DNA from 3 places in the Pseudomonas sp. S3_C06 genome. Region 2 is predicted to be linked to each of the others. Evidence: predicted binding sites of a transcription regulator. Region 2 holds the regulator's gene; each other region holds the start of a gene.
What was found. The regulator FliA, encoded in region 2, starts transcription of late flagellar genes. The targets are predictions, from matches to a motif close to CTAAAGTTTNNNNNNNNNNNGCCGNTAA.
Positions count from the first base shown of each region.

Region 1 (9,901 bases), 1.2 Mb from region 2:
GCGTCAAACTTTACGGCAAAACTACCAATGCTTTCTGCCGCACCTGACTCAACAGATTGCCCCTGTGATGCACTCAACGTTTCACTCATGAACTTCTTCCTTGATAGATATCAAATCGAACACTTCGAGTGTTCGAAAATACAGAGCATCAGTAATAACATGCACCAGGGAAAACTCTTTCCTCAAAAGTGTAAGAAAAAACAAAAAGGCGATCATAACTTCAATTCAAGCGGGGCACTTAATTAAAACTCGTCAAAGCCATTACTTTTTCACGAGCAGAATAAAGGCACATCACTCAATATCAGAATACTGCAACAACAATGTCGGGATAAAATACACTTCGAAAGATTAGCAGGATGTCATTGCAACAGCTGCGACCGACACGTTCCAATGCAGGAGCAACCTGTGGCAGCTCCTGCACAAACCACATCAGAACTTGATGAAATGCTTGCGGTAGTGCTGCAACTCGGCGATCGATTCGCGGATGTCGTCCAGCGCCAGGTGCGTGCTGCCCTTCTTGAAGCTGTCGCGCACGTCCGGCGCCCAGCGCGCAGCCAGTTCCTTGAGCGTGGAGACATCGAGGTTGCGGTAGTGGAAGTAGCTTTCCAGCCCTTTCATGTGCGTATAAAGGAAGCGGCGATCCTGGCAGATGCTGTTGCCGCAGATCGGCGATTTGCCCTTCGGCACCCACTTTTCCAGGAAGGCGATGGTTTCGGCTTCTGCCTCGGCCATGCTGATGCGGCTGTCGCGCACGCGCTGGGTCAGGCCGGAGTTACCGTGGGTGCGGGTGTTCCACTCGTCCATGCGGGCGAGCACTTCGTCGCTGTGGTGGATGGCGATCACCGGTCCTTCGGCCAGCGTGTTGAGATCGCTGTCGGTAACGATGGTGGCCATTTCGATGATGACGTCGTTTTCCGGATCCAGACCGGTCATTTCCAGGTCGATCCAGATCAGGTTCTGCGGGTTTGGCATATTTCGGCTCCTAGGCAATGCTGCGCAGTTTAGCCTAGGCCGCTGGCCGGGCGTGCTAAACTCGCGGCCGTTTTACCTAATCGCTGCATTCTTCAGACGGAACACCCATGGCCAAACGCCAACTCAATCGTCGTCAAAACTGGCGCATCGAAAAGATTCAGGGCGAACGCGCTGCACGCGCCGCCAAACGCGAGTCCTCGGCTGTCGAAGCCCTTGAGGGTGGCGACCTGGGCCCGGAACAAACCGGCCTGGTGATCGCCCACTTCGGTGTCCAGGTCGAGGTCGAGGCGGTTGACGGTGATCAGGCCGGCCAAGTGTTCCGCTGCCACTTGCGCGCGAACCTGCCAGCACTGGTGACCGGTGACACGGTCGTCTGGCGTGCCGGTAACCAAGGCATCGGGGTGATCGTCGCGCAACTGCCGCGTACCACCGAACTGTGCCGCCCGGACAGCCGGGGCCAGCTCAAACCGGTAGCGGCCAACGTCGACATGATCGTCATCGTCTTTGCGCCGCTGCCTGAGCCTCACGCCAACCTGATCGACCGTTATCTGGTCGCCGCCGAACACGCCGGCATCCGACCGTTGCTGCTGCTGAACAAATTCGACCTGATCGACGAGCAGAACGCCCCGGCGCTCAACGCATTGCTGGCGGTGTATCGCACGCTGGGTTATCCGGTGCTGGAAGTCTCGGCGCACCACGGCAACGGTATGGAACAGTTGCAACAGCAACTCGACGGCCGTATCAGCGTATTCGTCGGTCAGTCCGGTGTCGGCAAGTCGTCGCTGGTCAACAGCCTGCTGCCTGAAGTTGAAACCCGTGTCGGGCCGTTGTCCGAACTGTCCGGCCAGGGCACGCACACGACGACCACCGCGCGACTGTTCCACTTCCCGGGCGGTGGCGAGTTGATCGACTCCCCGGGTATTCGTGAATTCGGCCTGGGCCACGTCAGTCGCGCCGATGTCGAAGCCGGTTTCATCGAATTCGATGATTTGCTCGGCACTTGCCGTTTCCGCGACTGCAAGCATGATCGCGAACCGGGCTGTGCACTGCTCAAGGCACTCGAAGACGGACGGATCCAGCAGCAGCGGATGAATAGCTACCGCTCGATCATCGCCAGCTTGCCGGAAAACGGCTACTAAATAGCCAGACACAAAAAAGCCGCGATCATCTCGCGGCTTTTTTTTGCCTCAAACGCTGGGTGGCGGCTTTGGCACAGCCGTCTTCGGCTCAGGCTTTTGAAACGCATACAAATGCTGACGCACGATCCCGCCCGGCAATTCCTTGCCGAACACGCCATAACGCACCGGCCACTCTTTGGGCGGCAATTTGAAGGTGCCAAACAGCATGTCCACCAGCGGCGTGTGGATCGCGTAGTTCTTGTAGATGTAATCCTTGTGCCGGGCGTGGTGCCAATGGTGATAGCGCGGCAGCACGATCAGGTAATTCAGCCAGCCGCCGTTGATCCGCACGTTGGCGTGGGCGAGCACCGCCTGAACACCGACCAGAATCACATAAGCGTTCAAGGCTTGAGGGGCAAAACCCAGCAGCATCAACGGCACCAGTACGCCGGTGCGGGTGAGCAGGATTTCGATGAAGTGCACGCGCGAACCGGCGAGCCAGTCCATGTGCGTGCTGGAGTGATGCACCGCGTGGATGCGCCACAGCCACGGCACCACATGGTAGAGCCGGTGCAGCCAGTATTGGCCGAGATCGGCGACCAGGATCGCCAACAGAAACTGCACCACCAGCGGCAGGCTTTGCACACTTGCCTGCAAGCTCGGCGACATCGCCCAACCAGCGATGTAGCTCGAGGAGGCGGTGATGAAGATCAGGATGAACTGCACCAGCATGTGGCTGACGAAAAAGTAGGTCAGGTCGGTGCGCCAGTGCGGGCGCAGGATATTTTGTTCGGGATCCTTGGAATAGAGCTTCTCCAGCGGAATGAACACGATCGCCGACACCAGCAGCGCCAGCACAAACCAGTCCAGACCGAGCGAGTACGGGGTCTGCCCGATCGAGCTGACCTGGACATTGGTGCCCCCGAGGAATACCGCCAGCCCCGACGCCACCAATCCGGTAATCCCCAGACGTTTGCGCTTGTTGAGCAGGATATTCAGGGTGCCGAGGCTGAACGACAGCACCAGACCGAGCAACAGCGTGGTGCGCGCGAACTGCTCGTCATAGACCTTGCGCAGTTCGGCCGTGGTCAGCCACTCGGGAAACAGGAAACAGAACACCGCCAACAGGCTCAACAGCCCGAGGGTGGCCGAAATATAGCCACTGACCCGCCCCTCGCCAAATTTGAAGGGTGCGTTGCCATGCCGTTGAAAATAGGCTTTGAGTCTTTCCATTAACTGATCTTCCGTGATTGCGAAAACTGCGACTGGTCATTGCGACGCAGGCAGAAACAAAAAAGCCACGGTGACCGTGGCTTTTTGTCGATTACTGCTTGGGCGCAGGCGCCGGTGCAGTGGTTGCTGGCGGTGGCGCCGCACTCCCCGGTTCCGCCGGTTTCGGCGCGGCGTCATCAAACAGATTCAACCGTTCACGCAACTCATGCGCCGGCACCGGCTGCTGGTCCGCCGGCAGCGCATTCGGATCAACCGGTGTCGCCGGAGCGGCGCCGTTCTGACCTTGATCTGCAGGTTTCGCAGGATCGGCACCTTGCGAACCTTCGATCGCCGCTTGAGCCTTTTTGGTCAGCACGACGATGTCGATGCGGCGGTTGACCGGGTTGAACGGGTTTTCCTTGTCGAACAGTGCCGACGAGGCATAACCGACGACCCGCGCCACTTGCGCATCCGGATAGCTACCGGCGATCAGCGCACGACGGGCAGCGTTGGCACGGTTGGCCGACAGTTCCCAGTTACCGAAATCGCCAGTGCCAGTGTATGGCTTGGCGTCGGTGTGGCCGCTGATGCTGATCTTGTTCGGCACCGCTTTGATGGTGTCGGCCATGGCCAGCAGGATGTCTTCGAAATACGGCTTCAGGCGTGCAGAACCGGAGTCGAACATCGGCCGGTTCTCGGCGTCCATGATCTGGATACGCAAGCCATTCGGCGTGATTTCGAAGAGGATCTGATCCTTGAATTTCTGCAGTTGCGGGTTCTCGTCGACCTTGTTCTGCAGTTCTTGCAGCAGCAGTTCGAGGCGCTCTTTCTCGACCATTTCGGCCATGCCTTCAACTTGTTCGGTGTCGACGGTGACCTTGTCCGGTTGCGGCTGGGATTTCACCTCAGGGTTGAGGGTATTTTCCGGGGCCAGGGTCGGTGTGCCACCCAGGTCGATGATGTACGGCGTGCCGCTTTCGGAAAAGCCGACCGGGTCTTTGAAGTAACCGGCGATGGCGATCTTCTGCTCCGGCGTTGCGGTGGACAGCAACCACAGCACCAGAAAGAACGCCATCATCGCCGTGGCGAAGTCGGCGAAGGCGATTTTCCACGCCCCGCCGTGATGCCCGCCGGCTATGCGCTTGACGCGCTTGATGATAATCGGCTGATTATTTTCCATGGCTTAGCGACCGCGAACGGCTTGTTCCAGCTCGGCAAAGCTTGGACGGTGGGCCGGGTACAGCACCTTGCGACCGAACTCGACCGCCAGCGACGGCGGCATGCCGGAAGCCGAAGCCACCAGCGAAGCCTTGATGGCTTCGTAGACGTTCAGCTCTTCCTTGGCATCGTGGGCCAGGGAATGCGCCAACGGACCGAAGAAACCGTACGCCGCCAGAATACCGAAGAAGGTACCGACCAGTGCTGCACCAACGTGCAGGCCGATGGATTTCTGATCGCCTTCACCCAGCGAGGCCATGGTCACCACGATACCGAGTACCGCCGCAACGATACCGAAACCCGGCATGGCGTCGGCAATGCCGTTCACCGCATGGGATGGGTGCTCAAGGTCTTCTTTCAGGCTGTACAGTTCCATGTCGAACAGGCCTTCCAGCTCGTGCGGAGCCATGTTGCCGGAGGACATGATGCGCAGGTAATCGCAGATAAACGCGGTCATGCGTTCATCTTTAAGCACCGCCGGGTACTTGGCGAAGATCGGGCTCGCGGCGGCATCTTCGATGTCGCCCTCGATGGCCATCATGCCTTCGCGGCGGCTCTTGTTGAGGATCTCGTAGATCAGCCCCAGCACTTCCAGATAGAACGTGTGGGTGAAGCGCGAACTGAACATGCTCAGGGATTTCTTGAGCACGTGCATCGTCATGTAGCCGGGGTTGGCCTGCAGGAATGCACCGAGTGCAGCACCACCGATGATCAACACCTCGAAGGGCTGGATCAGGGCGGCAATCTTGCCGTGGGAGAGCACGTATCCGCCGAGCACGCTCGCGAATACGACGATGATGCCGATAATTTTAGCCATAGGTAGAAAGTACTTACTTAAGTCGGGTTCAAGGTCATATTCGGAAGTTAAAAAATCTCTTCTTCTACTTATCGGCAAAACTGCGCCAGACTATAGCCAGTTCAGGCGAAAAGCCAATTTAGCCCATGCCGGGCGCGTCTACAGTCAGTGAAGATCCCGTCCAGACATGGCTAATGAAACGAACGTCCCACACGCAAAACCGACCACGCTCGACGGCTGGGTAAAGTTGCTCGATGGCGTGCGACTGCCCGTCCCGCAAGAGGCTCACGACAAAGTCTGCCGCGCGATCCGTGACAATCGCAGCTCGCTGCGCGATATCGCCGACCTGATGCAGGACAGCCCGGCACTGGCCTTGAGCATCATCCGTGAGGCGAATCGTCACACCCACGGCACCATGGCCACGCCAGCGGAAAATCTCGAGGTAGCGATCAATCGTCTGGGCCTCGCCCGCACCGAAGAGCTGCTGACGCGCTTGCCCGCCGAACCGCTGATGCAAATCCCCAAGGCCCTGCGCCAACTGCAAATGATCAGCCAGCACGCGACGCAACAGGCCAACGGTTTTTTCGCCAGTCGCCTGGCGCGGCTGTGGCAGGACATTCATTGGGGCAGCCTGCTGTTTCTGTCGCCGCTGTGGCCCTTGGCGCTGACGTATCCGCAATTGCTTGAAGAGTGGGAGCTGCGGGTTATCCACAAGGGCGAATCGGCCCGCGTGGTCGAAAAGCAACTGTTCGGCGTATGCCTGCTGAAAATCGCTGACGCTTTGGTGCAGGCCTGGCATCTGCCGATCTGGGTGCAGCAGGGCTACAAGCTGTTGCTCAGTGAGCAGCGCGAACTGGTGAAAGTGCTGCGTATTGCTCGCGACAGCGAACATCCGCTGCGTCAGCAAAACCGCCTCGACGATGACCCGACCCTGCGCCGCTGGCTCAATCAACCGGCCAATACCGTGCTGCTGGCCAATGGTCTGGCGCTGTCGGCGCAACAGGCCTGGGACAGTCCGCACAGCGAACGCTGGCAATACCTGACCAGCCTTTATCTGCAAATCCCGATGGACGACGTGCAACAACAGTTGCACCAGCAAGCCGCGAACAGCGCGCGCCAGCATGCGATGCCGGATCTGTGGCATCCGGCGGTTTCGTTGTTGTGGCCATTGGGCACTCGTCGCTTGCCGGCCGGCATGCTGCCCGCCGCCGCGCCAAGCGCTGAAGACCTGGGCCAGTGGCGCAAGCAATGTGCCGAACTGCTCGCCGAACCGAGCCGCTTCACCAATGCCATGAGCCTGACCGTCGCCGCTCGCGATGCACTGGTCGCCAGCGGCATGCGCCGGGTGATGATCCTGATGGCCGATCGCACGCAGTCGAATCTGCGCGTGAATCAAACCGCCGGGCTGCCGAAAGAAGCGGCGGCGCTGAATTTTGTCGTCAGCCAGAGCAGCGTGCTGCAACGGCTGTTGGCGCAACAGGCGCAGGTGCGGATTACCCCGGACAACAACGCGCAGTTCTCCGCGCTGCTGCCACCGAGCCTGCGCACGCTGTTTCGGGGCGAGCATCTATTCCTGCGCTCTCTGGTCAACAATGGCCGGGTGATCATGATCGTTGTCGCCGATCAGGGCGGTGGACCGTTCGCCGACATCACTGTGCAAGCCTTTGGCAAAACCGCGCAGTGCATCGAAAAGGCCCTGCACAGCTTTAGCAGCCGTGCCCGATGAGGCTGCGCTACAATCCCCCCTTTGTGCTCTGGAGACCTCACATGTCTGACTTCTCTGGCTTGCCGCTCGTCATCGAGCCGAGCGACCTGCTCCCGCGCCTCGAATCCCCTGAACTGATTCTGGTGGATCTGACCAGTGCCGCCCGCTATACCGAAGGTCATCTGCCCGGCGCACGCTTTGTCGACCCGAAACGCACTCAGCTCGGCCAGCCGCCAGCGCCGGGCCTGCTGCCGGCCAAAGCTGATCTGGAGGCGCTGTTCGGTGAATTGGGCCATCGCAAAGACGCGGTCTACGTGGTCTATGACGACGAAGGCGGTGGCTGGGCCGGGCGCTTCATCTGGCTGCTCGACGTGATCGGTCACGACAAGTACCACTATATAGACGGTGGTCTGCCGGCGTGGCTGGCGGATGGCATGCCGATGTCGATCCAGGTACCGGCAGCCGTTGGCGGCCCATTGTCGTTGACCCTGCACGAAGCGCCGACCGCCACCCGCGAATACCTGCAAAGCCGTCTCGGTGCTGCCGATCTGGCGATCTGGGATGCGCGCGGTCCACTGGAGTACTCCGGCGAGAAAGTACTGGCCGCCAAGGCCGGGCACATCCCCGGTGCGGTCAACTTCGAATGGACCGCCGGCATGGACAAGGCGCGTCAGCTGCGCATTCGCACGGACATGCCGCAGATTCTCGAAGACCTCGGGATCACCAAGGACAAAGAAATCATTACCCACTGCCAGACCCATCACCGGTCGGGCTTCACTTATCTGGTGGCCAAGTCCCTCGGTTATCCGCGGGTCAAAGGCTACGCCGGTTCCTGGGGCGAATGGGGCAACCACCCTGACACGCCAGTCGAGATTTAAGGTTTTTTAAGGACAACCAATGAAAGAGCGTCTGTTTATCCTCAGCCAGTACCTGCTGCCTCATCACCTGCTGTCGCGCCTGGCTGGCTGCGTTGCCGAGTGCCGCGTGCGCTGGTTCAAGAATGCCTTCACCCAGTGGTTCGCCAAGCGCTATCAGGTGGACATGTCGCAAGCGCTGGTCGAAGACCTGACCGCTTACGAACACTTCAACGCCTTCTTCACCCGTGCCCTGAAAGACGGCGCGCGTCCGCTGGACGAAACCCCGGGCGCGATCCTCAGCCCAGCCGACGGTGCGGTCAGCCAGCTTGGCCCGATCGAACACGGTCGCGTGTTCCAGGCCAAGGGCCACAGCTTCAGCGTGCTCGAACTGCTCGGCGGTGATGCGGCCAATGCGGCGCCGTTCATGGGCGGCGACTTCGCCACCATCTACCTGTCGCCAAAGGATTACCACCGTGTGCACATGCCACTGGCCGGCACCCTGCGCGAAATGGTCTATATCCCGGGGCGGATTTTCTCGGTCAACCAGACCACGGCTGAAAACGTTCCGGAACTGTTCGCCCGCAACGAGCGTGTGGCGTGCATTTTCGACACCGAGCGCGGGCCGATGGCGGTGGTGCTGGTGGGCGCGATGATCGTCGCTTCGATCGAAACCGTGTGGGCCGGTCTGGTCACGCCGCCAAAGCGTGAACTGAAAACCTTCCGCTATGACGAAGCCGCGCGTGCGCCGATCCATCTGGAAAAAGGTGCCGAACTGGGTCGCTTCAAGCTGGGTTCGACCGCCATCGTACTGTTTGGGCCGGATCAGGTGAAATGGGCTGAAGAACTGGTCGCTGGTTCGCCTGTGCAGATGGGCCAGGGCCTGGCGCTGCCAAAAGCCTGATTGACCGCTGCGGGAGTCGCCTCAGGCGCTCCCGCAGATTACGTTATTTGCTGCTATGGTTTTTGGCATGAGCCAGACCATCTCCCCGCCGTCCCTTCAAGCACCAACACCGTCGCAAACGCGCCTGTCGTTTTGCGAAGCTTCCCCGCGTGATCTCAAGCGCTGGATCGCTGACCTGCCCAAGGCCAACATCGGCGAAACCGCCCGCCTGCTGTATCAAGGCCTGGGCGAACTCAACCAGCTGCTCACCCCCAGTGACAACCGTCTCAACCTGCTTGAGTTGCTGCGACCCGAGGTTTATTTCGTCTGCCAGCATCTGGAGCGGCACTTCCTGCATCAAGCGATCATGCTCGACGAGCGCTCGCGCAAGATCAGCAACCTGTGCCAGGCGCTGCAAAGCCATCTGGCCATCGGCTACAAACAGATCGTATTGCGGATTGCGCCGAAGTACAGCAAGGATCGTGCAGCGCTGGTCAGTATGGCTCTGCAACGTGCCGCCCATGCACTCAAAGGCCAACTGCTGCGCGCCACGCAGCTGTATAGCTCGCCGCCGGAGCAGCTGTGGTTCGAACTGCATCAGTTGTACCTCAGCGCCGCTGAATTACAACTGCAACACCGACGCGTGCGTGACGACCTGGCCAGCCTCACCACAGAATTGAGCCTTGAACAGACCTACATCGCCGCACTCTTGCTGGGCAGCGCCCGGTGCAATCAGTTGCGGCAGAACCAGATCGCCCGGCTCGCCGAAGTGCTGGAGCCGTGGAGCGCGCTGCTCAAGCTGCATCCCGCCAGCCCGGACGCAGGCTTGTTGGCGATCAGCGCAGAACTGGATGCAGGCCCGCGCTACCGCAGCATGTTTCGTCGCGAGCAACAGCGCGGGTTGCTCGGTTTCGATCCACAGCCGCTGGTGAACGCCATCGAAGCGCATTTGCAGCATCAGGACACTTCGACCCCCTTGCCCGTCCCGGCAGGGCTGAGCTTCGACACCCTGCAGCACCTGCACGCGACTTGGGGCCAGACGGCCGAACGCAGTTTTCAGCGCACCGTCGGCCAGGGTCATCTGACCGTGTGCGTCGGCATGAGCGCCCTGCACTTCTACCTCGGCGGCGAGCGCAGTTTCAG
Region 1 is NZ_CP162747.1:4,493,250-4,503,150, reverse strand. Features, by position in the region: gene AB4N44_RS20005 (hypothetical protein) at 1-89, opposite strand, end outside; gene orn (oligoribonuclease) at 430-972, opposite strand; gene rsgA (small ribosomal subunit biogenesis GTPase RsgA) at 1,080-2,111, shown strand; gene AB4N44_RS19990 (sterol desaturase family protein) at 2,160-3,323, opposite strand; gene motB (flagellar motor protein MotB) at 3,415-4,482, opposite strand; gene motA (flagellar motor stator protein MotA) at 4,486-5,337, opposite strand; gene AB4N44_RS19975 (HDOD domain-containing protein) at 5,504-7,042, shown strand; gene rhdA (thiosulfate sulfurtransferase) at 7,084-7,899, shown strand; gene asd (archaetidylserine decarboxylase) at 7,919-8,779, shown strand; gene AB4N44_RS19960 (molecular chaperone) at 8,847-9,901, shown strand, end outside.
Region 1: a site for FliA is predicted at 5,406-5,433, ahead of motA (flagellar motor stator protein MotA). Genes of this name have one in related genera too.

Region 2 (9,901 bases):
GGCCGCTGGAGCAGCCGGCGCCGGTGCCGAAGCAATCGCCGACTCCAGCGCATCCACGGCAAAATTGCCCTTGCCATGCAACTGATCGAGCAAAGCTTCGAATTCGTCGTCGGTGATGTCAGAGCTGTCGCCCTTGGCCGGAGCCGCAGGGGCTGCCGCCGCTGGCGCAACCGCGTCCACCGCGAACTGGCCCTTGCCGTGCAGTTGATCGAGCAACGACTCGAACTCGGCATCGGTGATTTCATCGCTCGCGGCTTCAGCGGCCGTTTGCGCAGGCGCAGCAGCGGCCGGGGCTTCAGCTTCAGCCTTGACGGCGTTCAGCGAGTCCAGCAGTTGCTCAAATTCGTTATCGGTGATGTCGCCCGACGAGTCGCCTTCGACGACCAGTTCTTCGATCATCTCGGCCACCGGCGAAGCCGGGGCTGCGTCCGTCGATTGCGGTTCGGCCAGACGCGCCAGGGCGGCCAGCAGTTCCGGGGTGGCGGCGGTGATCGGAGCACGCTCACGAACCTCAGTGAACATGCTGTTCACCGCGTCCAGTGCTTCGAGGACAACGTCCATCAGTTCTGCATCAACGCGACGCTCACCCTTGCGCAGGATGTCGAACACGTTTTCGGCGATGTGACAGCACTCCACCAGCTCATTGAGCTGAAGGAAGCCGGCGCCCCCTTTTACAGTGTGGAAACCGCGAAAAATTGCGTTGAGCAGATCTGCGTCATCCGGACGGCTTTCCAGCTCGACCAGTTGTTCGGACAGTTGCTCAAGAATCTCGCCGGCCTCAACCAGGAAATCCTGAAGGATCTCTTCATCGGCGCCGAAGCTCATTAATGGGGTGCTCCTACAGGTCTAAAAACCCAAAAAACCTAAAATTCCAAAACACTAGAATCCAAGGCTGGATAACAAATCGTCCACATCGTCCTGACCGGACACAACGTCTTCTCGTTTATCGGCATGAATCTGCGGACCTTCACCCTGCGAGAGATGTTTTTGTGGATCTTTTTCTGCAAGCATCGCGGCGCGGTCATGTTCGATGCCCGCAAAGCGGTCGACCTGACTGGCCATGAGCACGAGTTTGAGCAAATTGCTTTCGACTTCGGTGACCAGTTGGGTCACACGCTTGATCACCTGACCGGTGAGGTCCTGGTAATCCTGGGCCAGCAGGATGTCGTTGAGATTGCTCGACACCGCACGGTTGTCCGTGCTGCTGCGTGACAGAAAACCGTCGACCCGGCGCGCCAGTTCACGGAACTCTTCAGCCCCGACCTCGCGACGCATGAAGCGACCCCAATCGGCGCTCAAGGTCTGCGCTTCATCAGCCAGACTGTTGACCACCGGCGTGGCGCTTTCCACCAGATCCATGGTGCGGTTGGCCGCGGCTTCCGTCAGCTTGACCACATAGCCCAGGCGTTCGGTGGCGTCGGTGATTTGCGACACTTCCTCGGCCTGCGGCATGTTCGGGTCGATCTGGAAGTTGACGATCGCACTGTGCAGTTCACGTGTGAGCTTGCCCACTTCCTGATACAGGCCACGGTCACGGGTCTGATTGAGCTCATGGATCAGTTGCACAGCGTCGCCGAACCTGCCTTTTTCAAGGCTCTCGACCAGTTCGACCGCGTGTTTTTTCAGGGTCGACTCGAAATCGCCCTGTGAAGATTCGTTATGCTCCATAGCTCCCCCGCGCGTTCATCAGCCGATGCGTTCGAAAATCTTCTCGATTTTGTCTTTCAACGCCTGAGCCGTGAAAGGTTTGACTACATAGCCGTTTACACCGGCCTGAGCGGCTTCAATGATCTGCTCGCGCTTGGCTTCAGCCGTCACCATCAACACCGGCAAGTGCTTGAGTTTTTCATCGGCACGCACGTGACGCAGCAGGTCGATACCGGTCATGCCCGGCATGTTCCAGTCCGTTACCAGAAAGTCGATGCTGCCGCTGTTGAGCACCGGAATGGCAGTGACGCCATCGTCAGCCTCGACGGTGTTGGTGAACCCAAGATCACGCAGCAGGTTCTTGATGATCCGCCGCATCGTTGAGAAGTCATCAACGATGAGGATTTTCATGTCTTTGTTCAATTCGACCTCCAAGCAGTCTTAAACGCGCCCAGCACCTGGACGCGCCACTTCAATCAATCGGCGCAGCACTCGAAGACTGTCTGGAGCACAACAGAGCAAGACCGGTGCCGTTCACCACCGCACCAGCCTCGTTCGCAGTGTCCCCACACTGCCTTCAGCGCGCTCGCCACTCCCCCAAACGCCCCCGCAAACGGGCCGCGCACTGGCTGTGTAACTGGCTGACCCGCGATTCACTGACGCCAAGGACTTCACCGATCTCCTTGAGGTTCAGCTCTTCGTCGTAGTACAGCGCCAACACCAGTCGCTCACGCTCCGGCAAATTGGCAATCGCGTCCGCCAACGCAGCCTGGAAACGTTCATCTTCCAGATCGCGTGACGGCTCAAGATGAGCACTCGCGCCATCCTCGTGCAGCCCTTCGTGTTCGCCGTCCTGCAGCAGGTCGTCGAAACTGAACAGGCGGCTGCCCAAGGTGTCATTCAAAATCCCGTAGTAATCGTCGAGACTCAATTGGAGTTCGGCCGCAACCTCGTGATCTTTAGCATCACGGCCGGTTTTAGCTTCAATTGAGCGAATTGCGTCGCTGACCATACGGGTATTGCGGTGAACCGAGCGTGGCGCCCAGTCCCCTTTGCGCACTTCGTCGAGCATCGCGCCGCGGATTCGAATGCCCGCGTACGTTTCGAAACTGGCGCCTTTGCTGGCGTCATATTTGGTCGAGACTTCGAGCAGGCCGATCATCCCGGCCTGGATCAGGTCTTCGACCTGCACACTCGCCGGCAAGCGTGCCAGCAAGTGGTAGGCAATGCGTTTGACCAGTGGCGCGTAACGCTCGATCAGTTCGTACTGCGCGTCACGTGCCGACTTCTTGTAGTAGTTCATACCGCTTGCGGTCATAGCACGGGCCCTGCCGTTTGCTGCACGAGGCGCTCGACGAAAAACTCAAGGTGGCCACGCGGATTGGCGGGCAGCGGCCAAGTGTCGACCTTCTGCGCGATCGCCTTGAACGCCAGTGCGCACTTGGAACGCGGGAAGGCTTCGTACACCGCACGCTGCTTCTGCACCGCTTTACGCACGCTTTCGTCGTAAGGCACGGCGCCGACGTATTGTAGGGCCACGTCAAGGAAGCGATCCGTGACCTTGGTCAACTTGGCGAACAGGTTGCGCCCTTCCTGCGGGCTCTGCGCCATGTTGGCGAGGACGCGGAAGCGGTTCATGCCGTAATCGCGGTTGAGCAATTTGATCAGCGCGTAGGCGTCGGTGATCGAGGTCGGCTCGTCGCAGACCACCAGCAACACTTCCTGCGCTGCGCGTACGAAACTGACTACCGAGTCACCAATACCCGCAGCGGTGTCGATCACCAGTACGTCGAGATTGTCGCCGATGTCGCTGAACGCCTGAATCAGACCGGCATGTTGCGCCGGGCTCAGGTGCACCATGCTCTGCGTGCCGGACGCGGCCGGGACGATGCGAATGCCACCGGGGCCTTGCAACAGCACGTCGCGCAATTCGCAGCGGCCTTCGATCACGTCGGCCAATGTGCGTTTAGGGGTCAGACCCAACAAAACGTCGACGTTCGCCAGTCCCAGATCGGCGTCCAGCAGCATGACCCGACGGCCAAGCTCTGCCAGCGCCAGAGACAAGTTCACTGACACGTTAGTCTTGCCGACGCCACCTTTGCCGCCGGTCACCGCGATCACCTGTACGGGATGCATGCTGCCCATGTTATTTCTTTACCTTGTCTTGCATAGACGGAGGCCACATTACTGGCTGCGCGTTCACAACCGGAACAATGCATGGCAGACCATCGATGTAGGTACAAAAACTGTTCATGAATACCTCAGCCTACCTGCTTGGTCGGGCTGTGATAGATATCAGCGAACATGTCAGCCATGGCTTCTTCGCTGGGTTCTTCCTGCATTTGCACGCTGACGGCGCGGCTGACCAATTGATGACGGCGCGGCAGATGCAAATCATCCGGAATCCGTGGGCCATCGGTCAGGTACGCGACCGGCAATTCATGACTGATCGCCAGGCTCAACACTTCGCCAAGGCTGGCCGTTTCATCCAGTTTAGTCAGGATGCAGCCGGCAAGCCCGCAACGCTTGTAACTGTGATAAGCGGCGGTTAGAACCTGTTTCTGGCTGGTGGTTGCCAAGACCAGATAATTTTTTGAACGGATGCCACGCCCGGCCAGACTTTCGAGCTGCATGCGCAGGGCCGGATCACTGGCTTGCAGGCCGGCAGTATCGATCAATACCACGCGTTTGCGCAGCAGTGGATCCAGCGCTTGCACCAGCGATTGGCCCGGATCGACGTGAGTCACCGGCACATTGAGAATGCGGCCCAGCGTCTTCAGCTGTTCCTGCGCACCGATGCGGAAGCTGTCCATGCTCACCAGCGCGACATTCTGCGCGCCGTATTTCAGCACATAACGCGCGGCCAGCTTGGCCAGCGTGGTGGTCTTGCCCATGCCGGCCGGGCCGACCATGGCAATCACACCGCCCTCTTCCAGCGGCTCGACTTCCGGTACGGCAATCATCCGCGCCAGGTGCGCAAGCAGCATGCGCCAGGCCTGACGCGGCTCCTCGATATCAGTGATCATCGCCAGCAGATCGCGCGACAACGGGCCGGACAGACCGATACGTTGCAGACGGCGATACAGGTTGGCTTGCGCCGGACGGCTGCCTTGCAGCTGATTCCAGGCCAGGGTGCCGAGCTGAACTTCCATCAGCTCGCGCAGGCTGTTCAATTCAAAGCGCATCGAATCCAGTGCACGCGGATCAACGCCGCCGGAAGACTGCGCAGGCGCCGGGGCCGGACGCGCCGGTGCGGCGTAGGTCGGCTCGCTCAGCGGTTCAGCGGCAGTCAGCGGCAGGCCGGCCGTCAATGGCAGCCCGGCGAAGATCTGGCGATTGCTGTTGCCGTCGGCTTCGCCACGCAGGCTCAGTTCGGCCTGGGCGGTGACGATGCGCGACTGAGTCTTGCGCAGCTCGTCTTCGAGTTCCATGTTCGGAACCCGTGGCGCCAGCGCCGACAATTTGTAATCCAGTGCCGCCGTCAGCTCGACACCGCCAGCAATGCGGCGGTTGCCAATGATGGCGGCATCAGCGCCCAGCTCATCACGAACCAGCTTCATGGCCTGACGCATATCGGCGGCAAAGAAACGCTTAACTTGCATAAACCACTACCTCAGCCGTTGGGCCCTACTGTCGCAACGATGGTCACTTGCTTGTTGTCCGGTATTTCCTGGTAGGCCAGCACATGCAGCCCAGGGACTGCGAGGCGGCCAAAGCGCGAGAGCATCGCGCGGATCGGGCCAGCGACCAAAAGGATCACCGGCTGACCTTGCATTTCCTGACGCTGCGCCGCTTCGATGAGCGAACGCTGCAGCTTCTCGGCCATGCTTGGCTCCAGCAGAACGCCCTCTTCCGAGCCTTGTCCTGCCTTCTGCAGACTATTGAGCAATATTTGTTCCAACCTTGGTTCCAAGGTGATCACAGGCAGCTCCGACTCAGTGCCTACAATGCTTTGGACGATGGCGCGCGATACGCCGACCCGCACAGCAGCCACCAGCGCGGCGGTATCTTGACTCTTCGCGGCGTTGTTGGCGATGGCTTCGGCAATGCTGCGGATATCGCGCACCGGTACGTGTTCAGCGAGCAGCGCTTGCAGCACTTTGAGCAACTGCGACAACGTGACCACGCCCGGCACCAGCTCTTCTGCCAGTTTCGGCGAGCTTTTGGCCAGCAATTGCATGAGTTGCTGCACTTCTTCGTGGCCGATCAGCTCACTGGAGTGCTTGTACAGAATCTGGTTCAAGTGCGTCGCAACCACGGTGCTGGCGTCGACCACGGTGTAACCGAGCGATTGTGCCTGGGCACGCTGGCTGATTTCGATCCACACCGCTTCCAGGCCGAAAGCCGGATCTTTGGCGTTGATACCGTTGAGCGTGCCGTAGACCTGACCCGGGTTGATCGCCAGTTCACGATCCGGATAGATCTCGGCTTCGGCGAGGATCACCCCCATCAGGGTCAGGCGATAGGCGCTTGGCGCCAGATCGAGGTTGTCGCGGATGTGCACGGTCGGCATGAGGAAGCCCAGATCCTGCGAGAGTTTCTTGCGCACACCCTTGATCCGCGCCAGCAACTGCCCGCCCTGGTTGCGATCCACCAGCGGGATCAGGCGATAACCGACTTCCAGACCGATCATGTCGATTGGCGTCACGTCGTCCCAGCCCAGCTCCTTGGTTTCCATGGCGCGAGCCGGCGACGGCAGCAGTTCCTGCTGGCGCTTGACCTCTTCCAGCGCTACGACCTTGGCCACGTTCTGCTTCTTCCAGAACAGGTACGCGCCGCCCGCAGCCAGCGCGGCCATGGTCAGGAACGAGAAGTGCGGCATGCCCGGCACCAGGCCCATGACCGCCATCAGACCGGCCGCCACTGCCAGCGCTTTCGGCGAGGCGAACATCTGGCGATTGATCTGTTTGCCCATGTCTTCCGAACCGGAAGCACGGGTCACCATGATCGCTGCCGCTGTCGATAACAACAGTGATGGCAATTGCGCCACTAAACCGTCACCGATGGTCAGCAAGGCGTAAACCTTGCCCGCATCGCCGAAGCTCATGTTGTGCTGGAAGATACCGACGGCCATGCCGCCGATGAGGTTGATGAACAGAATCAGCAGGCCAGCGATGGCGTCACCACGGACGAACTTACTGGCACCGTCCATCGAACCGTAGAACTCGGCCTCTTGGGCGACTTCCTGACGGCGTGCCTTGGCCTGGTTCTGGTCGATCAGACCGGCGTTGAGGTCGGCGTCGATCGCCATTTGTTTGCCGGGCATCGCATCGAGGGTGAAACGCGCACTCACCTCGGAAATCCGCCCGGCACCTTTGGTCACCACGACGAAGTTGATGATCATCAGGATCGCGAAGACCACGATACCGACCACGTAGTTACCGCCGATCACCACCTCACCGAAGGCCTGAATCACCTTACCGGCAGCGGCGTGGCCGTCCTGACCGTGGAGCATCACCACCCGCGTCGAGGCCACGTTCAACGCCAGCCGCAATAACGTCGCGACCAGCAGAATCGTCGGGAACACGGCGAAATCCAGCGGCCGCAGCGCATACACGCAGACCAGCAGGACGACGATCGACAGCGCGATGTTGAAGGTGAAAAACACGTCGAGCAGGAACGGCGGAATCGGCAACATCATCATTGCCAACATAACCAGCAGCAACAACGGCACGCCCAGATTGCCTCGACTGAGGTCGGCAACATTCGTGCGAGCAGTGTTGAATAACTGAGAGCGATCCACCGGTTTTCCCCGTTCCTTTAAAGCAAACTTTTGACGCCCAGAGCGGGCTCACGGCGGGTACTGCAAGAAGCTTTCCAACTTTTGCCTGGAATTTAAACAGAGGGGTTTTGACCGTGGATTTTCTGCTGACCGGGATGCCCCCTTCGCGAGCAGGCTCGCTCCCACAGGGGAAATGCATTCCAAATATTGGAGTGGAATGCAATCCAAATGTGGGAGCGAGCCTGCTCGCGAAGGGGCCAGTGAAGTCAGCACAAAGTGCCTATTAAACTCTGGTGTTTAAAAGACACTTCAGGACACGCCTTCAAGGCTACAAATCCTTGCGCCATTGCCTACAGCCAAGCCAGAATCCGCCGGCTTGTGCGCCTTGGGGTCGGGTTCTATTGTGAATCGGTCGCTGACGAATCAGCGATCGGGTCTCGCAGCCCGTCGATCTCTGGACGCACAACATCCGCTTTGCTTATGGCGGCTGTACGTGGGAGACCTTCGGGTCTGCCGGTTCTAGAGTCCCGGTCTGCGACCCGCGTATAGCTGCCACCCTCATTCGTCTCGCAGCGAACGTCGGCAGCTCCAATGACTCTAGGAGCTTCACCATGATCAAACCAACATCCAATCCACCCGAATCCGACCCCACCTCCCCCTACGAATCCCTCGATTCAAAAAACTCCACGAAGCCGCCGACCGCGCCCTCGATCACTACCTCTGCCCACCCGGCTCGACCCCACCGCCACGTAAAACCCGCCGGATGTACGCCGTTACCGCGGATTTCAAAAATGAGGAACTGCTAGCCGATGCCAGCGAAACCCTCGCCTCAGCCAGAACCATCGCCCATGACTTTGCCCATCTGATACCGGCGTCGCAGCGCAGGACGCTGCTGGGGATTGCGCAACTAATCATGCTGGGTGAGCTGGCGGTGAATCGGGTGATGGATAATCTCGAGTTGCCGGGCTAAACAGGGCAGACCACGCTTTCCGCTTTTGCGATCTTTGGCTTTTCAGTCTCGCGCCAATGACCACTCGTCGCCACCTGTCAGATCTGACAGGTGCGCAATCTCGCTTTTAGCCGTTCAATCACTCCGTCACCTTCCCGACCGGAGTCGTTGCCATGGCCAGCCCCAACAAACCCCTGCTACTCGCGGAACTCGGCATCCCGGGTCGCAGCAAGGACCCGGTGTCGAAGGATCCCGATATCTGGGGCATCAACATCGCCGCGGCGCTGGGCAACTTTCCGCTGCATGGCCTGCAGTGCCAGGCGGGGCCGTGGGGGAATATGGCGAGCGGCGACAGGTTGACGATCTTTTGGGGCACCGGGCTGGACGCGGGGGGCAAGACCGTCCTCAAGGATGAGGTCGGCACGCAATTGCGCATGTTCGTGCCTTCCCGGCACATGGTCGATGGTCAGTTCGCGGTGTCCTATGTCGTCAAGCCGTTGGGCGGCACGGATCAACCGTCTGAAGTCATGCAGGTGCTGGTCAAGCTGACGCGCCCGGGCGGCCATGACGAAAACGGTGACGGCGGGCATTCCAAGCTGATCATGATCATTCCCCAAGACATTCTTGACGGTGGCATCGACAAGGAGATTGCGGAAAAAGGCGTGAAGATCAGCATTGGCAAGGCCGACGGCACACCCCCCTATCCCTACGCCGCAGCCGGCGATATTTGTCGCGTGAGTTGGGGCGGGATCTTCGTGCTCAGTGAGCCGCTGACTCAGGAACAGGCCGAAGGCAAGGCCCCGATCATCGTGAAAATCGAAGAAAAAGACATCACCGACGCCGGTGATGCAGAGTTTCCCGGCGTAGCCGTGGTGTTCGAGGTGTACGACAAGGTCTTCAACCGTTCCGAGGACTGGAGTCCCGAACAGCGAGTGGTGGTGGCCGTTGATGCGACCCGGCTGATCGCGCCGTTGCTCAAGGAAACGGTAAACAACGTGCTGGATGTCGACCAACTGGGCGACGCTGACGGCACCGTGCAAATTATCGCCACAGACACGACCAACTTCAAAATCGGTGACATCCCGTTCATCAAGATCAAGGGCACGCCGGTCGAAGGTGCGCCGATTGATCTGGAAGTAGAAGGCGCGGCGTTGACCAGCGTGCCGAGCATTATTGAAATCAAGGCCCCCAACGCCGTGCTGCGCCAGTTGGCCAAGTCGCAGATCACTTTGTCATACCGTCTGAAAAAAGCCGACGGTTCCAAAGATCTGAAATCGAAAAGCCAATTCATCCGCGCCATCGGCGAAGTCCAGCGGCTGGCCGCGCCAATCATGCTGGACGAGGACTCCGGGGCGCTGGACCCGACACTGGCCCAGGTGCGTCTCGAGATCCCCTTCGACAAATCCTTTGCCGAAGGACAGGTTCTCCAGCCAATCATGCTGGGCACCACCCCCGGTCTGAAGCCGTACCTGCCTGTTCTGCCGGCGCGCCTCATCACACGCAACGACATCATCGCGGAGGCACCGCTGGCGTACAGCATCGACGGCAAACACCTGGCCCCGGTCAACGGTGGCACGGCGGAG
Region 2 is NZ_CP162747.1:5,702,472-5,712,372, reverse strand. Features, by position in the region: gene AB4N44_RS25405 (chemotaxis protein CheA) at 1-825, opposite strand, end outside; gene AB4N44_RS25400 (protein phosphatase CheZ) at 880-1,668, opposite strand; gene AB4N44_RS25395 (chemotaxis response regulator CheY) at 1,687-2,058, opposite strand; gene fliA (RNA polymerase sigma factor FliA) at 2,225-2,965, opposite strand; gene fleN (flagellar synthesis regulator FleN) at 2,962-3,792, opposite strand; gene flhF (flagellar biosynthesis protein FlhF) at 3,909-5,249, opposite strand; gene flhA (flagellar biosynthesis protein FlhA) at 5,261-7,390, opposite strand; partial or broken gene AB4N44_RS25370 (DUF6124 family protein) at 7,981-8,339, shown strand; gene AB4N44_RS25365 (hypothetical protein) at 8,492-9,901, shown strand, end outside.

Region 3 (9,901 bases), 1.9 Mb from region 2:
CAGCCCGAAGTAAGCCGCGCCGATCAATGGGCCGGGTAGTCCGCCACCACTACATCAGCGCCATCCTTCTTCAGGCCGATGACCTGATAAGCATCGCTCATGCCGTCCATTTCCATGCCCGGCGAACCCATCGGCATGCCCGGTGCGGCCACGCCGAGCAGGTCGTCACGCTTGCTCAGGGCCAGCACTTGTTCTGCCGGCACATGGCCCTCGACGAATTTGCCGTTGATGATTGCGGTGTGGCACGAGGCCAGACGCGGCGGAACGCCATGTTGTTGCTTGAAGCTGCTCATGTCGCTTTCAACGTGATCGTCGACTTTGAAACCGTTGGCTTCGAGGTGGCTGATCCATTTTTTGCAGCAGCCGCAGTTGGCATCGCGGTGCACTTCGATCGGGATCAGATCGGCGGCCTGGGCCAGGGAGGAAATGAACAGGGCGCTCAGGGCGACCAGACGCAGGTGGGTTCGCATAGCGGATCCTCGGCTCGGGTGACGGTCAAAAAGAACGCATTTTGAACGGTTTTTTCCGCCAGGCATCAACGCAATGTTTCCAGTTGTTGCAAGGCAGGCTGGCAGGATGATCGTATATCAAGGCTGACAGGTTGCTGAGCGCGAGATGACAAAGTTGTCAGGTGGCCAATCTGGCGATGGTGTGAACGCCGTCGAACCCTGTGGGAGCGAGCCTGCTCGCGAAGGCAGTGTGTCAGGCACTGGATGCAGTGACTGAAAGGACGCTTTCGCGAGCAGGCTCGCTCCCACAGGGGTTATCGGGTTGGCAGAAATTCCTGCATGAATCAGCGGACTTTGAAACGCCCCATGATCGCGCTCACCCGGCTATTGGCTTCGAGCAATTGGCGGGTATTCAGTTCGCTGGCTTTGCCGCTCTGCACCAGCTCATCGACCATGTGACGGATCTGCACCATGCTGCGGTTGATCTCTTCGGTCACCGCGCTTTGCTGCTCGGCGGCGGTGGCGATCTGGGTGCTGAGGCTGTTGATATGGCTGACCGAACCGGCCATTTCATCCAGACCCGAGTTGACCCGTGCGGTGGCATCGGCGGCGGACTGGCAACTGGCTTGAGTGTTTTCCATGGCGCTGACCGATGAGCTCACGCCTTGAGTCAGGCGCGTCAACATCTCGTTGATCTCCGAGGTGCTGGCCTGCGTGCGGGCGGCGAGGGCACGAACTTCATCGGCAACCACGGCAAAGCCCCGGCCCTGTTCACCGGCACGTGCCGCTTCGATGGCGGCGTTGAGCGCCAGCAGGTTGGTCTGGCCGGCAATCGCACCGATGACCCCGAGGATCTCGGTGATGCGCTGGGCGTCCTGCTGCATGTTTTCGACTTTATGTGTAGCGCTGGCCACTTCGTCAATCAGCGCCACGACACTGTTGGTCGCTTCGCCTACGACCACGCGCGAGCGGTCGGCGTTTTCATTGGCGCGCTGGGTGAACGCGGCGGTTTCGGCGGCATTCTGCGCCACGCTTTCTGCCGTCGAACTCATCTCGGTGATGGCGGTAACGGTCTGATCGGTTTCCGAGGCGTGACGCAGCAGAATCTGGCTGGTGTGCGCCGAGGTGCGTTGCAGGTTGTCGAGGCTCGACGCCATGGCCCCGGTGGCCTGGGTGACTTCGCCGATCATGTTTTGCAGATAGGCGATGAAGGTATTGACCGAATGGCCGATGGCGCCGAGTTCATCTTCGGCACGAATGGTAATGCGTCGGGTCAGGTCGGCATCGCCACTGGACAGCAAGTCGATGTTGGCTTTCAACGCTTTCATGCGCTGCACCAATTGACGAATCGCGTAGACCTGCAACAGCACCAGCAGGATCACCAGCGGAATCTGCAACAGGCTCAGGGTGCTGAGGACGTCATCACGCTGGGCCGTGAGCATTTTTGTCGGCAGGGCGGTGGCGAGGAACCACGGCGTGCCTTCAATCGGGCGCATGAAGAAGGTGCTGGCATCACCGTTGTTGTTGAACTCGACGCGCTGAGCCTGATCGCGGTTTTGCAGGCCGGCTTTGACCTGGCTGGCAAAGGTTGAAGTGGCGGCCAGTTCGCTGATGTTCTTCAGCACGATCGGGCCACTGATGCGTGAACTGTTACTGATGATCTTGCCGTCGGCTTCAACGATGAGCATTTCGGCGTTGAGGTCTTTTTCCTTGCGCGCCACCAGATCGTTGAAGAAGCCGAGAGTGACGTCGATGGTCGACACGCCCCAGGCACTGCCGTTTTTCTGGATGGCCATGGCGCAGTTGGTGCGCGGCTCGGCACTGGCGTCATCTTTGTATGCGGCCGCCCAGGCACATTGGCCGCGTGGTGTGGCCATGCCGCCCTTGTACCAGCTCTGGTCGTAATAGTTGGGGGCAGCGTCGCTGTTCCAGTATGTATTCACCGCCAGTTTGCCCGAGGCATCGCGGTGCCAGAACGTGCTGAATTTGTTGCGCCCAGCCTCACGCTGCCCCGGCAGCGGCCAGATCCCACCGCCGAACACCTTCAACTCGCCGTACTGATCGACCAGGCCTGGCAACACCGTGTCGATGGCGGCGCTATCGAGCAGCGGAATCGTCTGGGTGATGCTGCGCTGTTGCGCCTGCACTTTGTTCAACTCGCCCTGAATCTGCTCGGCCACTTCGGCGATGCGGTTGAGGACCACCTGTTCTTCGGTCTGACGCAGTTTGGGGGCAACCAATTGGCTGATGCCGACCACGGTCAACACCGACAGCAGCAGGATGAACAGAACCAGAAACAGCGTGTAGCGAGCCGAAATAGTACGGAATGCGGGCATGGAGACCGGTCCTTGAGCAGCGTTTCTTATTAGGGGGCAGGGGTAAAACAGTGCGGGTATCCACAGCGTATCGTCGATGTGCCGGGAACCTTTAGGTACTGGCGTCCTAAAAAACACCGGTGCCGATGACTGGTCGGTATCAGACCCGATACAGGTGCTGTGGCTAACGTGCCTGATCGCGAGAAAAAGTCATTTTCGTTGCATTGGCATGACAGCTCTGGGTCAAGGTTTACGGGCTGTTTTGCTTTTGTATCGAGAATGTACAAGAATTGTAAAAATGTGCAGAAAGAGGTTGGTGCCATCAGTTCGCCCGCTGATACTCGCGGCCATTGATGGCATTGCCCACGGAATTTTTATGGTTTTTCACAGGGAGTCTTCTCATGACGATCGGTAACGTTGGCGGCTGGCAGGCCAAGGCAGGACTTCTGGTACGCGACACCGGCGCAAAGAAACAAGTCAGCCAGAGCGTCAAAGTGCAGCAGATGCTCAACATGGTCGGCAACGATCCCAACGCGCTGAACACTGCCGAAATGGACAAGCAGGGTATGCGCAAAGCGATCAAGGGCTTCGATCCGGCGAATGTTTCGGTAAAACAATTGGGTAATCTGAGCGAGATGCTGCGTAGCCGCGGGTTGATCTCCGAGGTCACCTCGTTCACGTTGAAAGCCGCCGGGGACAAGTTCGACCGTTTTGGCGTGACCAAAGACATCGACGCGAAATTCAACGCACTGGAATATTTCGCCACCCAACTCGACGCGATCCAGAACAATGGTCTCAATGGCAATGCCTACGGCAAAAACCTGATTCCCGAGTTCAAGAAAGCGATCTACGTCCTGCAGAACCTGAAGAACTATGGTGATGGCAACGCGCCTAAACCGGTCGATCAGGGCGTCAAGGCCAAGGCGTAAGCTGATCAGTTGTCGCCCGTTCATGGTTTGAACGGGCGATACCGATGGGCCGGCCCTTGCTCAAGACGGCGGCGACGCCTCCTTGGCGTGCGCTGCAATTTGCGATTGCGCCTGATCATGCAAACGCTGCATGTGCGGGCAATGTAACTCCAGCGAGCGCGGGCGATAGCCCCGATGAAACAACGCCAGCCAACCCGCGCAGCGGTCATTCGGGGCAATCCCGGTGAAGGTGAAACCCATCGCCGTCAGGCTCTCCACGGCACAGGCAAATCCGTTTGCAAGTCTTAGCCGAATCGAGATCAACCAGTGGGCAGGCAGTCGTTGAAGCTGCTTGAGCAGACTGCTGTCGAGTTTTTTCAGCATGACGTCATAGCGCCCGGTACAGGGCTCGACATGGATCTGCGGCCCCACCCAGGGCGGCTCTTTGTCCTGTGTCCCGTATACCCCGCACAAATGCTCCATGAACCTGGCACAGCTTTGCGGCCATGGCAGTGCCGGGAGCGGTCGTCGGTAGCCATCAATCGGCGTGTAGCCGATGACGATGGACTCCGGCAGCGGTTCGCCAAACGGCGAGGGGCAATAGTCGAGCAGCAAGCCGCTGCTGCAGAAACCGAGCCTGTCAGCCATGCGCTGTGTGTAGGGATGCTGCGTCACCTGTTTGATCGTCACGCCATGGCATCCCAGCGCCTGGGCATGGATCAATAGCCGAGAGCCCAACTGCGTGGCGATGTTCTGCCCGCGGGTCGACGGATGGACCACGCTCAATGCCAGTTCCGCCGTGGACGATCCGGGGTTTCTGCATAACGTGGCGTGACCGAGGATTTTTTTGCCGGACTGCGCCACCAGTGAATGCCAGCTTCCATCGCCATGGTTCTGGTTGATCATCAACGGCAAATACACGTGGGGCTGCACGTAGTGATCACCATAGATTTCCCGGAACAGGCGGCTGACAGCTCCGGCGTCGGTGCTTCGATAGCTGCGCAGCGTCAAGTCGTCCATGGGCGTTGCTCCGGGCGTTGGGTGTCGTAGATGCGCAGGTCGACGATTCGTTGCCGCTTGCCGGAGCGCGGATGTCGAGCGAGTTCATCGGTTGTGCAATGGACAACCTGCAGTTCAAGTTGGCCCTCAACGCACAGTTGCGTCATCAGCGGGTAATGCTCGATCAACTCACGGTGCAGCGTTTTTCCGGCGTCAGTGCTTTCGGCGTTGTGCCCGTCGGGCACCCACTTCAGACGCAGGATATCGACGTTTGCCGATTGGCTGATGACCAGTTGCCAGTCGTCGCTGGCGGTGCTGCGCTGGACGATTCTGGTGATGTCCTCGACCAGCAGGGTCAGGCTGCTTACCCGCACGCGCTGACTGCTTGCGCTGCGGCCCAGCAAGGCAAACTTGCGCATGGCCGCCGTGGCCGGCTCTCGCCAACAGGCGAGGTCGCCCACGGGGTAGCGAATCAATGGCATCAGCCGACGGGTGAGGTTGGTGATCAGCAGTCGCCCGCTGCGGTCGCATTCTTCGATCACTTCTCCGGTGTGTTCGTCGACGATTTCCAGCAGGCTGTGGCTGGCCAGCATCCGGTGTTCACCCAAGGCGCAATCGCGGCTTGTGGCGCCGATGAAACCAGCGTCGACACTGGCGTAGCCGATGGAGGCGATCCGCGCGTTGGGAAACACCCGCTGCAATAACTGCAATTGACCGGCGAACAGGCTTTCTCCGCCATAAAGTATGGTCTCGACTTCAACCAGCGTTTGCGCCTGGCGCTCCAGCACGCCGGCGAACGCCAGCAATTGCGCGGGCACACCGGCCAGCACGTTGATCCGGTGCTGATGGATGGAATCTGCCAGCACAAAAGGGTCGACATCACCGGTAAACGGGTACTCGGTGACACCCGCCGTTTCCTGCGCCAGTGCGTCATGGATAAAAATGAAACTGGCATACAGATCGCCAACAAAGAACAGATTTGCCACCCGGTCTCCGGGATTCAGTTGTTTGCCGAGATGGCTGCCAAAGTCTTTTACAAGTGTCTGCCATTCTTCGCGGGTAAATGCCGAAAGTTTACCGGCGCTGGATGTTCCTCCGGTCTTGAACACCAGTGCGCGCTCAACCGTTGATGTCAGTACGGACCATTGGTCGAAGTTCTGGCTGGTTGCCCAGTAGTGTTGCGGATCGATGACCGGAAGTTCATCCAGTGTGCTGACCTGCGCTGTAACGTGATGCAAATGTCTGGCGTAATACTTTGAATGTTCACGGGCAAAAGCGACCAGCGCGTTTAACTCAAGTGTTGTGTTCATGATGTTGTCCTGGATGATGGCCGCCGTAGGCGATAGTGCTCTTAACGGCGCGCGTCGATGACTGACGGGATTTTTCCGCTGTGTCGGTTTCTGCAGAACTGCTGCGGCTCGCAGGTTTGCGCTTCAACCGTGAGCAGTCCGGTGCGCTGCAGAACGGCCAGCGTCGAGTAGTTCAGCAGTCGGCCGAGGATGTCGGCAGGCTCGCCGGAGCTGCGAATCAGCAAGCGCTCCAGACCATCAGGGGCGTGATCGAGGTGCAACTGAAACGGTGCTTGCAGGTGCCTGGCGAGTTCATTCAGGCAAATGAAATCGGTGCCGATGCGCAACAGTCGGCCGTGCCGTTGCAGCAGTTCGAAGCGCGGCGAATTCAGTCCGCATGCGCAGGCGCCGTGCAGCCATCGACCGGTATCGCCGACTTCATAACGTTGCACCCGTTGGCCCTCGCGTGCTTTCGAGGTGAACAGCAAGCGGCCAATTTCATTGTCGGCGACCGGAACGTCCTCCTCCAGGGCAACGATTTCCAGATGCTGGATGGTGTCCATCAGATGAAACACACCATCGCCGGTGGCGACGCAGGCATGCCCGAATGGCCCCGCATCGACACTGCCGTACACCGCCGAGCGAATGCTGGAGACGCCGCAGCGTTGCAATAGCTCACGACACTGATCACTGATGTGTTCACCACCGAGAAACACTTTTTCAATCGCGCCATAACGGCTCAGACGCTGCTGTTCGTTGAGGAACAAGCGATGCAGGGTGCTGGGCATGCCGATCAATACAGTCACACGCTGCTCGATGATTACTTGTGCAATATCGCTGTAGTCATCATCGGCGGGGGCGCCCATGGGCAGGTGGGTGGCGCCCAGCAGTTCGAGGACTTTGGCAAAACTGAAAAAGCCGCCATACAAACCGCCACTGAAAAACAGGTTCATCACCTTGTCGCGGGCCGGATCGAGCCCCGCCGCGAACAACCCGTCGGCTGTCGCCTGCATTTGCCGTTGAAAATCGTGGTAACTGAATCCCGACAACGCCGGTGTGCCGCTGCTGCCGCCGGAGCGGAAAAACAGCTGCGCCGCCGCTGTCGTCGGTCGTGCGATAAACGCTTCTTTGTCGGTGATCGGCACGTTCGTCGGGTGCAGCGCACAAGGTGTTCGATCAAGGGTCATGTGGCTGGGCAGTTGCGTCGCCGCGACGCTCACCGACACACGGCGGCTCAGGCGTTGCAGCGCGTAAACGCCGTCGTGGGGTTCGCCGTCATAGCCGTCATGGATCGCCTCGATCGGTGCAATTCGGCTGACGCCCGCCGCAATCAGTGTCCGCGACAGTTCTGCGATCTGTGCTTCGCTGCACACCAACGCACAGCTCTGCAACACGTTGCGCCAAGGCAGCAGGGTTTGCGACAGGCGCTCGCGTGGCAGCGGCTTGAGCAGCAGCGTGCGAAACAGCGGCGAGGGCGCGAGCATCTCATTGTGGCTCCAGACAACGCGCCAGCCCGGCGCACTCCAGACCTGCGCCGTGACTCCGGAAAAACTCCTGCTCAAACGCGTCATCATGCCGTGGCTGCTGATTTCGCTGGCTTCCTGCACCGTCGGGACCAGCGCCGGCCAGTGCTCGGCACGCCGCTCGAACGCTTTGGCCAATGCGCAGCCGATGTCCTCAAGAACGATGGGATCATCGCTATCGACCAATAGCCACTGCGGGCTGGAGCAGGCCTGTTGATCCAGTCGACAAACCTCATCGACGATCGCCTCCAGTGCCTGCGGCGAGGCTGCGTCCGGCGTCAGATAGGCAAAACTGATGCGGTGCCCCCAGTCAATCCAGCGACAACCGGGTGGCAGCTGTTGGCGGATCGCTTGCAGCGCCGCTTCGCCACCCCACGCCGATACGCCGTTGGCCATTTTGCACAAACGACCGATCTGCTCGGTTGCCACCGGCAGCACGGCGACGTGATAGCGCAGCTGATCGCTGGGGTCGCATTGCACTAACGCGTGCAGCACACGCGCCGTCAAACCGTGGTCGCTGCGGCTGGGACGCAGCCAATTGATGTTGCCGGCCAAGAGGCTTTCGATCATCGCGCAGCACGCCAGCAGTGGCGCGTTTGCCGGTGTGACATGGACCACCAGACCCAGCGGACTCCAGCGTTCAAAGTGCGATTGCCGATAATCGAGACGCCGCAGGGTTGCGGCTTGATCGCCCAATTCTCTTTCAAGCTTGGTTTGCAGAGTGCGAGGCTGGCAGAAGTCGATCAGCGCCAGGCGTTGCGCGTCATCCAGCGGCAACTCGGCGCTGCGCAGATGTTGGGCAAAGTTGGCGGTTGCGGTCAGTACGGTGGCGCTGTCCAGCGGCGTGTTCAGGTGTTGCGGCAAGGTCTGATGCAGCAGTGCCAGTGCATTGTCGAGGTCGACGTCCGCGTGCAGTTCTCCGTTGATCAGGTACATGTCAGTGACTCCCCAGTAATTGCGCAGCGGCCATAGCGCAGCTTCTGCCGGCAGTGGTGCCCGCGCGGCCATGCAGTTCGAACCAGTCACAGGCAAGGCCACAGCCACAACTTGCGCCGGGGTGCAGCGTTGCCAGATCGCTCATCACTACCGCGTGCGCCGGGCTGGATGAAATGTAGGGTGAGACGAATCCCAGCAAGCCTTGCTGGCCGTAGGGCTGCACGGAGAAATCCAGCGGATTGCGCACGTACGCTTTGGCGTAAACCGGAACGTGAAAATGATGGTGGGCACATTCGATGTAAGGCACCGCGTGCTCGACCGCACCGTACCCGTCTCGACAGCGCGCTGTCGGGATGCCGAGTTGCCGGGAGATGCGCCCGTACAGTTGAAGTTTGGGGATTTCCTCGCTGCTGCGGGTTTTCCAGCCGCCGCCAAAAAACACCAGCGAATCGTCCGGCAGCTTCAGCTCAGGCACGCCGTTAGCCTGCATATGCTGCAAGGTCTGCCAAAGGAATGCCGGGAAGCCGAAAATGCGCACCGGCAAGCCTTCTTCGGCGAACGATTGCAGGGTCGCGATGACCCCGAACAGATCGAACTGGTGGCTGTCACCGGTGCAGCGCAAGGCGTAGGCGACGCGATTGACCGGGGCAAACCGGCAGAGGAACTGGTCGGTGTATGACGTCCCCAGCGTGATGGCGCCCTGCGGCTCATAGCTCAGCAGCAGGTAGTTGCACGGCGTATCGGCGGAGTTCCAGCCGTAATGGCTAAAGATTCGTTCGACCATGAATTGCGCGCCGGACAGACTGCGCGGGTCATAACGCATGCGACTTTTCTGCCCACTGGTGCCGGACGATGTCAGTTCCAGGGCGTTCTCCCCGGTCGGGCTGAGCAACAGTTGCTGTTTGAAAAAGTTGGCCAGAATCGGTGGCAGTTTTGACCAGTCTTGCAGGGCGTCGAGCTCTTCCACGTCGAGACCGTTGGCATTCAGCCAATGGGCGTAACCGGGAGTGTGCTGGCAATGGTATCGACTGATCTCGGTCATGGCCCGATCGAACAGGCCCGCAGGCACCGAGTCCGGGCAATAGGGGTGTGGCAACGCGCAGAGCGCATCGCTGGCGGGAAACTGATTCATTTCAATATTCCTTTATTGAGCGGCGGTGGAATCGGCGTGTAAGCCTTTTAATAATCCCTGCACCAACGGCAGGCTCAACAGGCCGCTGAACGCGGCGAAGAGCGCGAAGAGTTCGAGGCGTGCGCCACCGCCGAGGGCAGCAATCAGCAAACCGCCGACACCCATCACGGCAATCGAAATCATGCCGACCAGCGCCGAGACCAGGCCTTTGCTGTCATCGCTGGTAAATAACGCCAGCCGATAGAGTGCGGCATTGCTCATGCCCAGGCCGACGGCGTACAGCGCCAGGCTGGCGACCACCGGGCCCAGGCCAGCGCCAGACAGCGCGCTGCCGATCAGCGCCAGCAGCC
Region 3 is NZ_CP162747.1:868,570-878,470, reverse strand. Features, by position in the region: gene AB4N44_RS03765 (YqaA family protein) at 1-24, opposite strand, end outside; gene AB4N44_RS03760 (DUF411 domain-containing protein) at 24-470, opposite strand; gene AB4N44_RS03755 (methyl-accepting chemotaxis protein) at 794-2,785, opposite strand; gene AB4N44_RS03750 (hypothetical protein) at 3,166-3,693, shown strand; gene AB4N44_RS03745 (GNAT family N-acetyltransferase) at 3,754-4,692, opposite strand; gene AB4N44_RS03740 (phenylacetate--CoA ligase family protein) at 4,680-5,981, opposite strand; gene AB4N44_RS03735 (acyl-CoA reductase) at 6,023-8,419, opposite strand; gene AB4N44_RS03730 (LuxE/PaaK family acyltransferase) at 8,421-9,551, opposite strand; gene AB4N44_RS03725 (MFS transporter) at 9,564-9,901, opposite strand, start outside.
Region 3: a site for FliA is predicted at 2,853-2,880, ahead of AB4N44_RS03755 (methyl-accepting chemotaxis protein). Genes of this name have one in related genera too.